DNA from 3 places in the Oceanobacillus sp. E9 genome. Region 2 is predicted to be linked to each of the others. Evidence: riboswitches for the same ligand, from Rfam matches in the RefSeq annotation. Region 2 holds a riboswitch; each other region holds the start of a gene.
What was found. Region 2 has a riboswitch for S-adenosylmethionine ahead of AQ616_RS17330 (homocysteine S-methyltransferase family protein). Riboswitches for the same ligand answer to the same signal wherever they lie in the genome.
Positions count from the first base shown of each region.

Region 1: another riboswitch for S-adenosylmethionine. It lies ahead of metK (methionine adenosyltransferase); the one in region 2 lies ahead of AQ616_RS17330 (homocysteine S-methyltransferase family protein).
Region 3: another riboswitch for S-adenosylmethionine. It lies ahead of AQ616_RS07785 (carboxymuconolactone decarboxylase family protein); the one in region 2 lies ahead of AQ616_RS17330 (homocysteine S-methyltransferase family protein).

Region 1 covers NZ_LSNA01000007.1:68,586-73,536, forward strand. Annotated here, with positions in the region: gene pckA (phosphoenolpyruvate carboxykinase (ATP)) at 1-772, opposite strand, end outside; SAM riboswitch class I at 986-1,095, shown strand; gene metK (methionine adenosyltransferase) at 1,270-2,466, shown strand; gene AQ616_RS09920 (sigma-70 family RNA polymerase sigma factor) at 2,826-3,293, shown strand; gene AQ616_RS09925 (gamma carbonic anhydrase) at 3,414-3,935, opposite strand; gene AQ616_RS09930 (DUF2332 domain-containing protein) at 4,074-4,951, shown strand, end outside.
Region 2 covers NZ_LSNA01000009.1:240,032-244,982, forward strand. Annotated here, with positions in the region: gene AQ616_RS17325 (aliphatic sulfonate ABC transporter substrate-binding protein) at 1-155, opposite strand, end outside; gene AQ616_RS17330 (homocysteine S-methyltransferase family protein) at 277-1,326, opposite strand; SAM riboswitch class I at 1,406-1,510, opposite strand; gene AQ616_RS17335 (DUF1801 domain-containing protein) at 1,731-2,159, shown strand; gene AQ616_RS17340 (thiolase family protein) at 2,161-3,345, opposite strand; gene AQ616_RS17345 (acyl-CoA dehydrogenase family protein) at 3,371-4,519, opposite strand; gene AQ616_RS17350 (ABC transporter substrate-binding protein) at 4,775-4,951, opposite strand, start outside.
Region 3 covers NZ_LSNA01000006.1:172,406-177,356, forward strand. Annotated here, with positions in the region: gene AQ616_RS07775 (catalase) at 1-1,361, shown strand, start outside; gene AQ616_RS07780 (hypothetical protein) at 1,531-2,748, opposite strand; SAM riboswitch class I at 3,175-3,283, shown strand; gene AQ616_RS07785 (carboxymuconolactone decarboxylase family protein) at 3,488-4,156, shown strand; gene AQ616_RS07790 (LLM class flavin-dependent oxidoreductase) at 4,223-4,951, shown strand, end outside.

The DNA of each region.
Region 1 (4,951 bases), on a different contig from region 2:
GACTCCAACCATGTTCGTCATCACCAATTAGTTTACGGTAAGGGTCTGCAGACAATGTTGTTTTACCAGTACCGGACAAACCAAAAAATAATGCAACGTCTCCTTCTTGACCAACATTAGCAGAACAATGCATAGAAAGCACATCTTGCTGTGGTAATAAATAATTCATCACAGAAAAGATTGACTTTTTAATCTCTCCAGCATATTCGGTGCCCCCAATAAGTACAATTCGTTTTTTAAAAGAAATTAATATAAATGTTTCTGAATTTGTTCCATCAATAGCTGGGTCGGCCTTAAATCCGGGAGCTGAAATAACTGTAAATTCTGCTTGGTGTTTGGATAATTCCTCTTCTGTTGGAGTAATGAATAACTGTCTAGAAAATAAATTGTGCCAGGCATATTCATTGATAACCTGAATAGGAAGCCGATAAGTGTGATCAGATCCAGCAAACCCTTGAAATTTAAATATTTCTTGTTTTTCATTTAAATAATTGATTACTTTTGATAATAATTGATTAAACACTTCTTCTTGAATTGGTTTATTTACTTTACCCCAATTGACATGTAGATCAGAAACCTTATCTTTCACTATAAACTTATCTTCCGGAGATCGACCAGTGTATGTTCCTGTAGTGGCACGAATTGCTCCTGTAGATGTAAGTACTCCTTCTTGTCTATAAAGAATTTTTTCAACAAGTTGTGCTACCGATAAATTATGGTGGATATGGTTTGTTTGAAGTTCTTTCATATAAGACTTATCAACGGTTTTCATGGTATAATCTCCTTATTGTTAGTGATAGTAGTTTTAATTTGTAACTCATAACGGTCTTTATATACCTAAATCTGATTATTAGTATAACACATTAAAATTAATAGTCCATACTATTATTGAGATTTATTTTATGCATTATTTTTTTCGATGTGACAGGGTCTATATTAGTTGACAGATAACTCACCTTTCGTTAATCTTAACCTTGAACGGATACTCTTATTCAGAGTTGGTGGAGGGACAGCCCCGATGAAGCCCAGCAACCATCACTACGGTGAAAAGGTGCTAACCTGATGCAAGGATAATAATTCCTTGAACAATAAGAGCGAAAGGCCATAATTCTTCCTTTCCTCATGTTTTGAAGGGAAGGTTTTTTTGTTTTCAATATATATTTTTTGGTACCACGTTTTTGAAAGGACGAGGTGCTTTTATTGGCACTTTGAATAGGATAGAAGTTATAAAGAGATCCGTAACAACATATTAAAGGAGAGTTTAGCCTTATGGCTGCAAATCGACGTTTATTTACTTCAGAGTCAGTAACTGAGGGACATCCAGATAAAATGTCTGACCAAATATCAGATGCTATCTTAGATGAAATTTTAAAAAAAGATCCGAATGCAAGGGTTGCATGTGAAACAACAGTAACTACAGGACTTGTTCTTGTATCAGGAGAAATTTCCACTTCTACTTATGTAGATATACCTGCACTTGTTCGTGAAACAGTAAAAAATATTGGGTATACACGTGCTAAATATGGCTTTGATTTTGAAACTTGTGCGGTATTAACTGCTATTGATGAACAGTCTGCAGATATTGCAGGGGGAGTAAATCAGGCACTTGAAGCTCGACAAGGTAAAATGAGTGAAGAAGAAATTGATGCTATTGGTGCTGGTGACCAAGGACTTATGTTTGGATATGCTTGTGATGAAACTGAAGAATTAATGCCATTACCAATCTCATTAGCACATCAATTATCTAAAAGATTAGCGGATGTAAGAAAAGAAGGGATTGTGGATTACCTTCGTCCAGATGGTAAGACACAAGTAACCGTTGAATATGATGAGAATGACAAACCTGTACGTATTGATACTATCGTTATATCTACACAACATCATTCAGAGATTCAAAATGAACAAATTGAAAGAGATATGATTGAAAAAGTAATTCAAGCAGTTGTTCCTAATGAATTGTTAGATGATAAAACAAAATACTTTATTAATCCAACTGGTCGATTTGTAATTGGAGGTCCACAAGGTGATGTAGGGCTAACCGGAAGAAAAATTATTGTAGACACATACGGTGGTTACGCTAGACATGGTGGGGGTGCTTTTAGTGGTAAAGATGCTACAAAAGTAGACCGCTCGGCAGCATATGCTGCGCGCTATGTTGCTAAGAATATTGTTGCCGCAGGACTTGCTAAATCTTGTGAAGTTCAGTTAGCTTATGCTATAGGTGTGGCACAACCAGTATCCATTGCAGTTAATACATTTGGAACTGGGAAAGTTAGTGAAGATCGTTTAGTAGAAGCTGTTCGAGAATTGTTTGATCTCCGTCCAGCGGGAATTATCCGAATGCTCGATTTAAGAAAACCTATCTTTAAAAATACTGCAGCATATGGTCACTTTGGTCGAAAAGATATTTTATTCCCATGGGAAAAAACAGATAAAACGGAAGAGCTTATTGCATTAACTAAATAAATAATTAATTGATTTATTGATTTAAAAAACTATCATCTCTTTGTAGGATGGTAGTTTTTTTATTAGCAATCAAACCGAGTAACATTGTGACGTTCATTTGTCATAAATAATTAATTTTCAACTAAACGTCAATTTTTAATAGAATTTTATAATATTGTCTTAATATAGAGGAAAATTTTCATATGTTTATCTGAAAAATATGAAATTATGTTAAATTCTTCTGGTAAGTTTACTGATTTATGAAAATTCATAACTGCTTAATATGATATTATGACAAATATTATATTATATATTGCAAAGCAGGTGGTAGTATCATTGAACTTGTAGAAGAAGCACAGAAAGGTAACCAAGAATCATTTATGACTTTATTTCATAGTTGTGAGAAAAATTTATACCGGATTGCAAATACATATGTTAAGAACTCTAATGATACATATGATGTAATCCAAGAGACTGCCTATCGAACGTATGAAAAATTACCAGAGTTAAGAAACCCAAAATATTTCAATACTTGGATAACGAAAATAACCATAAATTGTGCACTTGATACGATCAGGAAAAATAAAAAAATGATCATGATGGAACCAGAAAAAGTGTCTACTAAAGCTTATTATGATTTGGATATTCCCTTAAAGGTAACAGTGGAGCAATTATTAGATCGTCTAAATGAAAAAGAAAGAACCATTATTATGCTCCGATTTTATTACGCTTTCAGTTTCAAGGAAATTTCAGAACAATTAGACATTCCATATGGTACCACAAAGTCGTTATCTTACCGTGCTTTAAAGAAATTAAAATACTTTGCGAGTAAACAGGAATTACAATAGAAGAGAAAATAAGAGAAAAGATATCATGAATGATTAAAATAGGCGACACTCCTTAAGGATATTTGGTTTTTTGAGTGTATCCTTAAGAGTGTCAGTTATTTCGTTAGTGAATAAAGCCTATTATTTCCCCATATTTGTATTTTTTTTATAGTATTGACCTTTCTCTACGTAAGAGTTTCTGACACGTGCCATCTCTTTATAATCATCTTCTGTCAATTCACGTACAAACTTAGCAGGTCTTCCCATTGCAAGGGTATGGGCAGGAATTTTCTTACCCGGAGGAACAAGACTACCAGCACCTAAAAAAGCATTCTCGCCAATTTCTGCTCCATCTAGTACGATTGATCCCATTCCGATTAAAGCTTTTTTTCTAACAATTGCAGAGTGAAGTGTTACTTGATGTCCTACTGTTACATCATCTTCAATGACAAGTGGTTGCCCTGGACTCTGATGAAGCATGCAGAGGTCTTGAATATTCGTACGCTTTCCAATGGTTGTTTTTGATACATCACCACGTATTACTGTATGGAACCAAATACTTACATTTTCTTCAATCATTACATCTCCATTAACTACAGCATCTTTTGCAATGAATGCTGTGGGATGAATCGTTGGGTAGATATTATTATACTGTTCAATCACAATAAAACCTCCTGTGTACTAGCAATATTTTAAAGTATATCAAATTTAAAATGTAACGAAAAAAGTTAAATAGAGGTGTTAAAGAATTATTGACGAATATATAAATGTATCGAACTTACACATTGGAGGTATGGAATAATGAATTTAGAGGATAGATTCAAGCATTTTGGTGAAATTGAAGTAAAAGATAAAAGCCCACTTTATTCAATTTTATCTTTACAAATTGCCGAAGATACTGAAATGATCGATATCTGTTCAGTTATCCCCGAGGGTCAGCCTGTAGCGAATTTATTATTTGCTTCAGTTAAAGATTTACTTTATATACAAAATAATCATCCACTAAAAAACTATTACCCAGAATTTACAAAAGAGGTGAAAGTTCCTCATGATTCTTACCCTTATTTTAAGGATTTTGTAATAAATAATAAACAAGATGTCATCCAACGGCTAACTACAAATTACGTACAAACAAATGAAGTGAACAGATGCGCTTATTTATTTCCTGTATTGCATTATATTTATGAAAAAATAGGCACCCGATTGTCTTTAATTGAAATTGGTACAAGTGCTGGATTGCAACTATTATGTGATCAGTATGCATATGCATATAATAATAGTAAAAACAAAGTTGGAAATATTAATTCTGAATTGACACTAAGATCACTTGTAAGAGAAGGAGATATCCCATCTTTTTTATCGAAAGAATTGCCAATCAAGGATAGGGTAGGTATTGATTTACATGTATTGAATCTATTAGAAGAAGATGATGTAAGATGGTTAAAATCATTAGTTTGGCCAGAGAATCTGCATAGAATAGAAGTGTTGGATAAAGCTATTGCTCAATTTAATAAGTCGGATGAGTCAATAAGGTTAATAGAAGCGGATGCCTTGAGTTGTCTAGAAGAACTTGCGATAGAATGTGATACTGAATCTTTACTTTGTATCTTTCATACACATGTTGCGAATCAACTTACTATTGAACAACGTCACACTTTATTAGAGAGTGTTTCTAAAAT
Region 2 (4,951 bases):
TGTTCTTTTAATACAAGGCTTGTTGGTGAATAATACGCATAATCTAACCGAATCTTATCAGGCTTTCCATCTGCTGCACTTGAATCAGATCCACATGCTGCTATTAAACTAATTATTATTATCACTAAAGCTATACTCATTAACTTACTTCTCATTAAATTCTCCTCCTTATAATTATTCAAATAAGATTACTTGGTTTTATAACAATGAGGTTCGTACTTCTCCAACTGTATCTAAATGAATAGTATAGGAGATTTACCATCAATATAAGATTTGTTATGCCTTAAATCGATAGCCTACATTATGTTCTTTTAATGTTTTATCTTTCCCAAACAAGAAATGCTTCTCCATATTAGGAGAATAGGGAGAATTAATGGTCTCCTTACCGACTGCCTCTGCAACAGCTCTAAGCATTGCTGGAGATGCTCCACAACATAACCCAATATAATTAACACCAATCCCCTTTGCTTCTTTTGCCCACTCTGCTAATTCATAACGGTTATGGTACAGTGGATCTAAAGCAGTTGGAAAAGTTGTTTCAGTAGGCAAATGGCAACTACAACCACCATCAGGTAAATTAAAAAATGTCGGATGCTCATCTGATGTACGATATGGAATGGGTAATGCTCCTACATAACCGTCTACATGCTTTCTAATTTTTGCAATATAAGGTTGCATCGTATCTGGACCTCGGAAACAATTCATTCCAACTACAAGTGCTCCCTTTTCCGATAATATTTTACAAGATTCCTCTACCGTATAGCCATCCCTTAAAATGTTTTCTCCCATTAACCCTAGTGTAATGACAGCTGGCAAGTCTTTTTTCAATATTTCTTCCAAAGCAATTTCTGCTTCTTCATGATAATAAAATGTTTCACCATTAATAAAATCAACATCTTCTTCTTTACTCCACTGAGCCATTTCAGCGAACATCTCTCTAACTTTAGATTTGCTTGATTCATCATAAGGGTCAAAGATATTTGTATTAGATATATTTCCTGCAACTAATGCTTCTTCCAATGGATGCTCTTTCGCTACTTCCTTTGCTAAACGAATAGCACTTCTATTCAATGGTTCTAATAATTCTTCCTTGCCAATAATGCGCATTTTTTCTCGATGTGCATTGTATGTAAATGCTAATACAACATCCGAACCAGCATTCATAAAATCACGATACGTTTGTTTTAAAGCATCCGGGTTCGCAAGTGCTACTTCTGGTACAAACGAACCTGCCTGTAAATACCCTCTCCTCTCTAATTCAAATAAATATCCTTCTCCTACTATTACCGTACCTTCTTGCAAACGTCTTTTTAAACTACGCTTCATCATAATCTCCTCCTTCATTATTTTTACAAACAAAAACCCTTCTTCCAAAAGTAAGAAGAAGGGTTAACCTACATTGTTCTTCTTATCTTTAAGGCATATAAGCCTATTGGAATTAGCACCATACCTTATAAGGCTGGTTGCTGAGACTTCATCGGGCCAATCCCTCCGTCTCTCTTGATAAGTCTAACTATATTTAATTTTTTAAAAATTAACTTTTTAATATCTTATATGATAACCATAAAATAATCAATAGGAAATTTAAATTATTCATTTATTATTTTTTAAATGATTTCCTAGTGAGTGATGCCGTGCCTGATAAAAAACTGCCAGTTGCAATCTAAATCAAAAATATATTGTAAATATTTGTTATACTATTATCAATCATAGGATTAGGAGTGATGAAAATGTATGAACTAAAAACAAAAGAAACAGAAAACAGTGTTATTCAATTCATCGAAAGTGTTGATCATCTTCAAAAGAAAGAAGATGCTTATAAACTATTAGATATATTTACCGAATCTACTGAGTATCCAGCAAAAATGTGGGGAACAAGTATTATTGGCTTTGGAAAATACAATTATAAATACGCTTCTGGCCACTCCGGAGAATTTTTAATAGTAGGATACTCTCCCAGAAAATCAAAAATTAGTCTCTATCTCGCAACAGATATTGTTCAAGATAGTGAATTAATGACAGCTTTAGGTAAATACACTACCGGAAAATCGTGTGTTTATATTAACAAACTCAGCGATATTAATCTTGATATCTTACGTCGTTTAATTAAACAATCACTTTTCCATATCAAATCAACTTATCCTGATACTGCAAAATAACTTAGCACTGTTCGATCAATATTGCCATTCCTTGGCCGCCACCAGCGCATAAAGTTGCTATACCATATTGCTGTTTTCTTTTTATTAGTTCATAGATTAATGTCGTAATTATCCGGGTGCCCGTAGCACCGACCGGATGACCTAACGCAATCGCCCCTCCATTAACATTTACTTTTTCATGATCCAAACCTAGTTCACGAATAACAGCAACGGATTGAGAAGCGAAAGCTTCATTCAATTCTAGTAAATCTATGTCTTGGATTGTTTTTTGATTTCGTTTAAGTAGTTGTTTGACTGCCGGTACTGGGCCAATTCCCATTATTTCAGGGGAAACACCCGCTGTACTCCAATCTACGATTCTTGCGAGTGGTTGCAAGCCAAGATGTTTGGCATGTGATTCTTTCATAATAACCAAAGCTGAGGCACCATCATTTCTGCCGCAAGCATTACCAGCAGTCACCGTCCCACCTGCTTCAAATACTGGATTAAGATTTGCTAGTTTCTCTAGAGATGTATCAAATCGAGGATATTCATCTACTTCAAATATAGATATCTGTTTCTTTTCCACAACCTCAATAGGAGCTATTTCATCTTTAAACCGTCCACTTTCTATAGCTTTTTTTGCTCTGCGCTGACTTTCTATCGCAAATGCATCTTGATCTTCTCTTGATATATTATATTTTCTAGCAACATTCTCAGCTGTAATACCCATAGATAGATTCTTACCATAGATTTCTTGAGGTTGTTGTCCTGCTTCTAAATTAGAATCGACAATGGTTGTTCGATCTCCTCCAAATCTAGTATTTCGTAAGTATATTGGAGAACGGCTCATACTCTCTGTCCCACCCGCTATGACAATATCAGCTTGATTACTAAGAATTTGTTGTACTCCAGATGTCACTGCCTGGATTCCAGATGCACATAATCTATTTACTGTAAAAGCAGTCACTTGTTCAGGGATACCCGCTCTTAGCGCTGCTACTCTAGCAATATTCGATGATTCCGTCGTTTGTCTTACTTCTCCTAAAATAACCTCATCTACGTGATCAGCTGGCATATAAACTCTTTGTAGCACTTCTTTAATCACATGACTTGCTAGATGACCAGAAGATACATTTTTCAATGATTTACCATATGCTCCAATTGGTGTTCTAGTTGCACTGACAATAACTATCGGATCGTCCATACCTATACCTCCCTACAACTTGCCCTTAGCTATAATGTTTCTTTAATTGTCCAGCAATAATATTCTTCTGAATTTCCGATGTCCCTTCATAAATTCGTGTAATGCGCGCATCTCTATAAAATCGTTCCACAGGAAAATCTGAAATATATCCAATCCCTCCATGAACTTGAACTGCTTTATCTGCTACTCGGTTGTATACTTCCGAACCATACAGTTTTAACATCGCTGCTTCCTTAATTACATTTTCTCCATTGTCAACCATCCATGCCACTTTATAAGTCAAAGCCCGTAATGCCTCTATCTCTACAGCCATTTCAGCTAACATGTGTGCAACTGCTTGGTGTTCAATAATCGACTTACCGAATTGTTTTCTTTCAATTGCATAAGTAGTCGACATATCTAATAACTTTTGGCTTGAACCTAAATTCCGAGCTGCCAAACCAGCACGACCATTGGTTAAAATTTTTAAGGCATTTACATACCCCTGACCCTCTTCACCTAGTAAATTTTCCGCAGGCACTTCACAATTCTCTAAAATTATTTCCGCTGAGTGAGAACCTCTCAGACCCATTTTTTCTTCAATCGCTCCTATATGAAATCCCGGAGCTCTCTTTTCTTCAATAAAAGAAGAGATGCCTTTTGCTCCTTTCGTTGGATCTGTAACTGCCATCACAGTAAACACTTCTGCTTCTGTGGCATTGGTAATGTAATGTTTTATTCCATTTAATATATATTTATCTCCCTTTTTAACGGCAGAAGTTTTTAAAGCACTTGCGTTCGACCCAGCTTCAGGTTCAGTTAGCGCAAATGCGCCTATTTTTTCTCCACTTGCCATGGAAGGCAAGTATTTTTGCTTTTGTTCTTCATTCCCCATTTCCACTATTCCAACAGTACCAATTCCAGTATGAGCTCCGATTAGAGTCGTATATCCATTATGCGTTGCTCCAATTTCTTCATATAATGCACACTTTCCTATCATTCCAATCCCTATTCCACCGTAGTGTTCAGGGATACTTAAACCAAATAACCCCATTTCTTTTGATAATTCAATTATTCGTTCGGGGATTCTATTTTTTTGTTCAATATCATCAGCGACCTGCTCTACCTCTGTTTGAATAAAGTTTCGAACGTTTTCTTTTAAAGATTGAATGTTTTTATCTAATTCAAAGTTCAAACTGTATGACCTCCTATTGTTGCAAGTTTCAATGTACTGTAGAAAAAAGCAAAGAGGCTGAGACAGGTATTTACTTAAACGAATGATATATAAAGAAAACTATCAGAAAAGAAATATACTCCGGTTGCTCATGCATAGGAGTCTGCACAGTCCTTCTCCCCCAAACCTTAATATTTCTTCTGCTTCTTCTAGTTATCGTTCGTTCTTTGAACAAAATCTCAACCTCTACTAGATGATTAATTCTTCGTAGATACTTTAATCAATTGGAATTCCTATTATTTCTCCATCTTCAACTGCACTAACTCTCGTAAGAATTTCGAATCCTCCATTTTCATCTATATTTGGAATGACATATACTTGTTTTTCTTCTGGTAACGCATCTAATCCAGCCTGTATATGCTCTCGAATTACAGTGGCATCCTCTACATTTCC
Region 3 (4,951 bases), on a different contig from region 2:
ATAAATCCCATACGAATCCTGCTGCTTTTAACTGGGATATTGATCTTCCAGCAGAGATTCATTCACAGACTGTCGGAAAACGTGGACCAATTTTAAAACAGGACAATATTGAGCACGAAACATTACAAACATTTATTCATGAGAAGATAATAGAGAGACCGGTACATGTAAAAGGTTGGGGAGCTTTTGGTTATTTTGAAACATTGTATTCTATGAGTGATTATACAACATTATCTTTCTTGCAGACACCGGGTACAGAAGTGCCGGTATTTGTGCGGTTCTCCTTAGCAGTTAGTACAAAAGGAACCCCAGATACATCCCGTAATGTAAGAGGATTCTCCACTAAATTTTATACAGATAACGGCATATTCGATTTGATATGTAATCATATTCCTGTTTTCTCTGTTCGCGACACAATTCGTTTTCCAGAAGCGATTAAAGCGTTTTTACCATCTCCGGTAGATAACTTAATCGATCCCACACGCTACTGGAATTTTGTGGCACGTGCGTCTGAATCACTTCTCTTTACACTACTTGTTTACTCCAACCTTGGTACAGTGAAAAGTCTACGTCATTTGCCTGGGCATAGTGTAAATACCTATGTTTGGAAAAATGGAGAAGGAAAACGATATTTTGTTAAATACACGTGGGCACCGCTGGCTGGAGAACAGTATATTCGTAACGATGAAGCAGTACGACTAGCGGGAGAGAATCCGGATATTGCAGGACAGGACTTACATGATGTCATTGAAAGAGGGGAGCCAGTTGAATTTGGGTTATATGTACAGATCATGGATCCTGAAGATGCTGCCAATCTACCATATGATCCATTAGACGATACCAAAATATGGGATCAACAACAGTTCCCTTTCCAACCAGTGGGAAGAATGGTATTGAATAGGAATCCTGATAATTATATGGAGCAAGTTGAAAAAGCGGCTTTTTCTCCATCTAATTTACAAGAAGGTGTAGAACTATCAGATGATAAGATGTTACAAGGAAGAGCAAATATTTATTGGGATTCACAACGTTATCGGATAGGTCCTGATTTTCGTAATGTACCAGTTAATCATGAATCTGACTGGTGGCCAGGTAACCTTGTGACAAGTGGTGATGGACGCTATGTTGAAGGTAGATTAGAGAGATCGGACATCGAAAAACAGGATGATTTCACACAACCTGGTATGTTTTACGATTCTCTATCAGACCAACAACAAGAAGATTTAATTAATAATATGGCAGGCGGATTAACTACTGTATCACCGGAAGTATATAATACTGTTCAGGGTTATATGCAGAAAGCTTCAGAAGATTTAGCGAGAAAGCTGAATAGAGCTGTAACAATGATGAAAGAAGATTAATAATGTAATATAAAATCGTGTCGTTAAAAAATTCAACCGGTTTATTTTGAGTTTTACTTCTCTATTCATATAAGCTCTCTTTTTTTAATTCGGAGGTAGATAGGTTTACAATATAAAAACACCCCCAAGTTAGTTGTTAGAGGTGCAAATTATTAATAATCATTATTACTTACTGTCTTGTCTTTTTATGACCTTCTTCTGCTTCTTCTTGTTCTCTTTGTTCTTTAATCTGTTTATGTCTTTGACGTTGGCGATAACCGTATGTCGAAGATAGAACTACATCCTCATTCTCTAAGGCAGAGCCAAGTGCACCTATAATCGTTGCAATACTAGTAGCTGTCCATGCGATGTACAGATAGCTCGTAAAGTTAATTTCCTCATTTATTTGATTTTCAAGCAATTCTGCTGGAATAAAAATATTAACAGCAAAAGTAAATAAAACGTATAGAATAATATAATACAAACATACAGTTGATAGCAAGGTAAAAACGGTAGTAGCATTATATAGTTTTCGAATATAGTCATCTTTACCATCTTGAGGTCGTTCCCACAATTTATGGGCTACTATAATCCAACTTACCATGGACGTAATAGCAATAAAAGTTAGTAAAATCATCCGTGGTAATGAATAATAATCACTCAACTGCCATAGTGTTGGGAAGACCAGCGCGTATGCTCCGGTAGTAAATGCAATCATAATTACTTTCATAAATGCTGGAAAGAGTGACCATGGGCGATTGGCTCGTACCATTCCGGAAATGATTCGTATAGCAATACTCCATTTCCGTGGAACAGTAAAACGAACATCGATATTGCATTCACCATGCGTCTCATGCTCATCAGGTGTTTCTCGTTTAATAGGGGAAATTCTTTCTAAGAAACGTTTTCCGATTAAGCGTGTTGAACTTTTATTCTTCAATTCTTTATAATCTTCATTCATAGATTGAAGATGAAGTTCGGCCTTTTTTCTATCGCCATCAGAGCTGCCATAATACATTTCGTTTACTAACTGTAATATGGACTCTCGTAGTCTTTTAATCATCCTTGTTGAGCCCAGACTAGGCATGCTAATTAATGCTATGTTTTCGTCTTGATTTGCTTCTGCAATAATTAGCCGTTTTTCTTTGAATAAAGGTAAATCTGTAAGACAAATTCCAAAGTCCCAGTCGTTTTTTTTCTTCTTATTTTGAGTAGCTTTTAGAATGTCAATAGATTCACCAGTACCTGTAAGTGGGTCTTCAATATATTGAACCTCCCATTCGCAATCATCGTCTACGTAAAACTGTAGTAGATTTGGGAGTTCTTCTTTTAATTTTGCTGCAATATAGTTGGGATAACCTGGAGCTGAAATTAAACCAATACTCCTACTAGTTGAACATGTAGTCATAACTTCACCCTTTTCATTGTGCCGATATTAGTATGTTATTCTGTTTAGCCGAAAAGCAAAGGGTTTAAACTACAATTTTAGGTTAACTTAGTAGATGAACTGGCGACGTATAGAGAATTATAACTTATTAAAACTAGGTAGTTATGGTAGTTTTAAATTGTATTATGAAGGTACATTTTAATACGGTTCCATAAAAGCAGCTATGTTACAGACAAAAGTCTACGTAGTCGAATGGGTGAACATGTAATTTCTTCCGAATCCCACAAGTCGAATAAAAGTCTAAGCCAGAATAAATAAAAACATATACAATATAGTCCAATTGGTTTAAATTTTTCATTACATTGAATTAATTGAAAATTAACTATTGACAGTTATTTGCTGGTTCGTTATGCTAATATACAAATCTTACACAACTATATAATATTTTCCTTATCAAGAGTCGGGGGAGGAACCTGGTCCGTTGATCCCGCAGCAACCAGTTACAGTTAAGTAACATGGTGCTCATTCCAGCAAGCTTATGCTTGATAGATGAGAAAAGTGTTTATGCCCACTAAATGAAACTCTTCCTCATCGGAAGGGTTTTTCTTTTTTCAAAAGGGGAGTGTAAAGAAAAACTGGAACAATGTGACTTTAAATATGACTAAACCAATAAGTTAACTTTATTTAGGAGGCGGATCAAAACAGTTACACAAGCCAAGCAATCGAAATTTTTATTAAAACGAAAAGGAGAGAGTGTATTATGCCAACTACAAAAACAGAGAGTCTTTATAAAAAATCGTATTTCAGTCGTATCCAAGAATTAAAGGAATTTGCACCAGGTGTATTTAATTCGTTCTTTGCCTTCAACAACAAAGCGCTCGAAGAAGGGAAGCTTTCCGTGAAACAAAAAGAATTAATTGCAGTGGCAGTTGCTCACATTACAGGTTGTCCATACTGTATTGAACTCCATGTAGGAAATGTGAAAAACCAAGGTGCTGATAAAGAAGAAGTAACTGAGGCAATATTTGTTGCAACAACATTAAAAGCAGGCTCTTCATTAGCGCACGCAGTAAATGGATTGAATGCATATGACGGAAATGATGATGATGAGTTATATAAAGCTTCCTACTTTAAACGACTACAAGAACTAGGTGAGATAAGTGATGATGCTTTCAAAGCTTTCTTGAAATTTGATGGAGCGGTTTTAAAAGAAGGTAAACTTACATTGAAGGAAAAAGAGTTGATTGCAGTAGCCTCTGCGCATACAACAGGATGTGCTTATTGTATTGACTTGCATACGAAAAATGCAAAGGAAGCTGGAGCCAGTAAAGAAGAGTTATCAGAAGCTATTTTTGTAGCTGTTGCTCTTAAAGCAGGTTCTGCATTAGCGCACAGTGTCAATGCATTAAATGCTTACGATGAAGAGTAGTTTAATAGATTCCCAATGTTAATTAATGTAATTATCTTATTCAGATACTAAAAAGGAGCTGAGCATATGGCAAAACAAATTCATTTTAATGGATTCGTGCAAAATTCACCTTCCCCTCATTCAACGGGGCTTTGGAAACATGAGAAAGATTATGGAATAAATCATAATCGTTTAGGTTACTGGACGGAAATTGCGCAAATTCTAGAACGCGGCAAATTTGACTCGTTATTTATTGCTGATGTATTAGGGACGTACAGTGTTTATGGGAAAAGCCATGACGCAGCGACGAGAGGCGCAGTTCAACTTCCTGCACATGATCCTTTACTTCCTATTACAGCAATGGCCGCAGTTACCGAGCATCTTGGTTTTGCGCCAACAATTTCTACTACCTATGCACAACCCTATGTACTAGCACGTCAGTTATCCACATTGGACCATTTAACAGGAGGAAGAGTTGGATGGAATGTCGTTACTTCCTATTTGGAAAGTGAAGCAGTCAATATGGGGTTAACAGAAAGGTTACCGAAAGAATTGCGTTATAATCGAGCGGATGAATTTTTAGATGTGGTATACAAACTTTGGGAGCATAGTTGGGATGAGGATGCGGTGATTTATGACCGTGCCAATGATACTTTTGCTAACCCAGAGAAAGTTCGCTTAATTAATCATAGTGGGGAGTTTTTTAATGTGCCAGGACCGCACTTAGTTGAACCCTCGCCGCAACGAACGCCAGTATTATTCCAAGCGGGAGCATCACCAAAGGGAAGAGATTTTGCGGCAAAACATGCAGAGGCA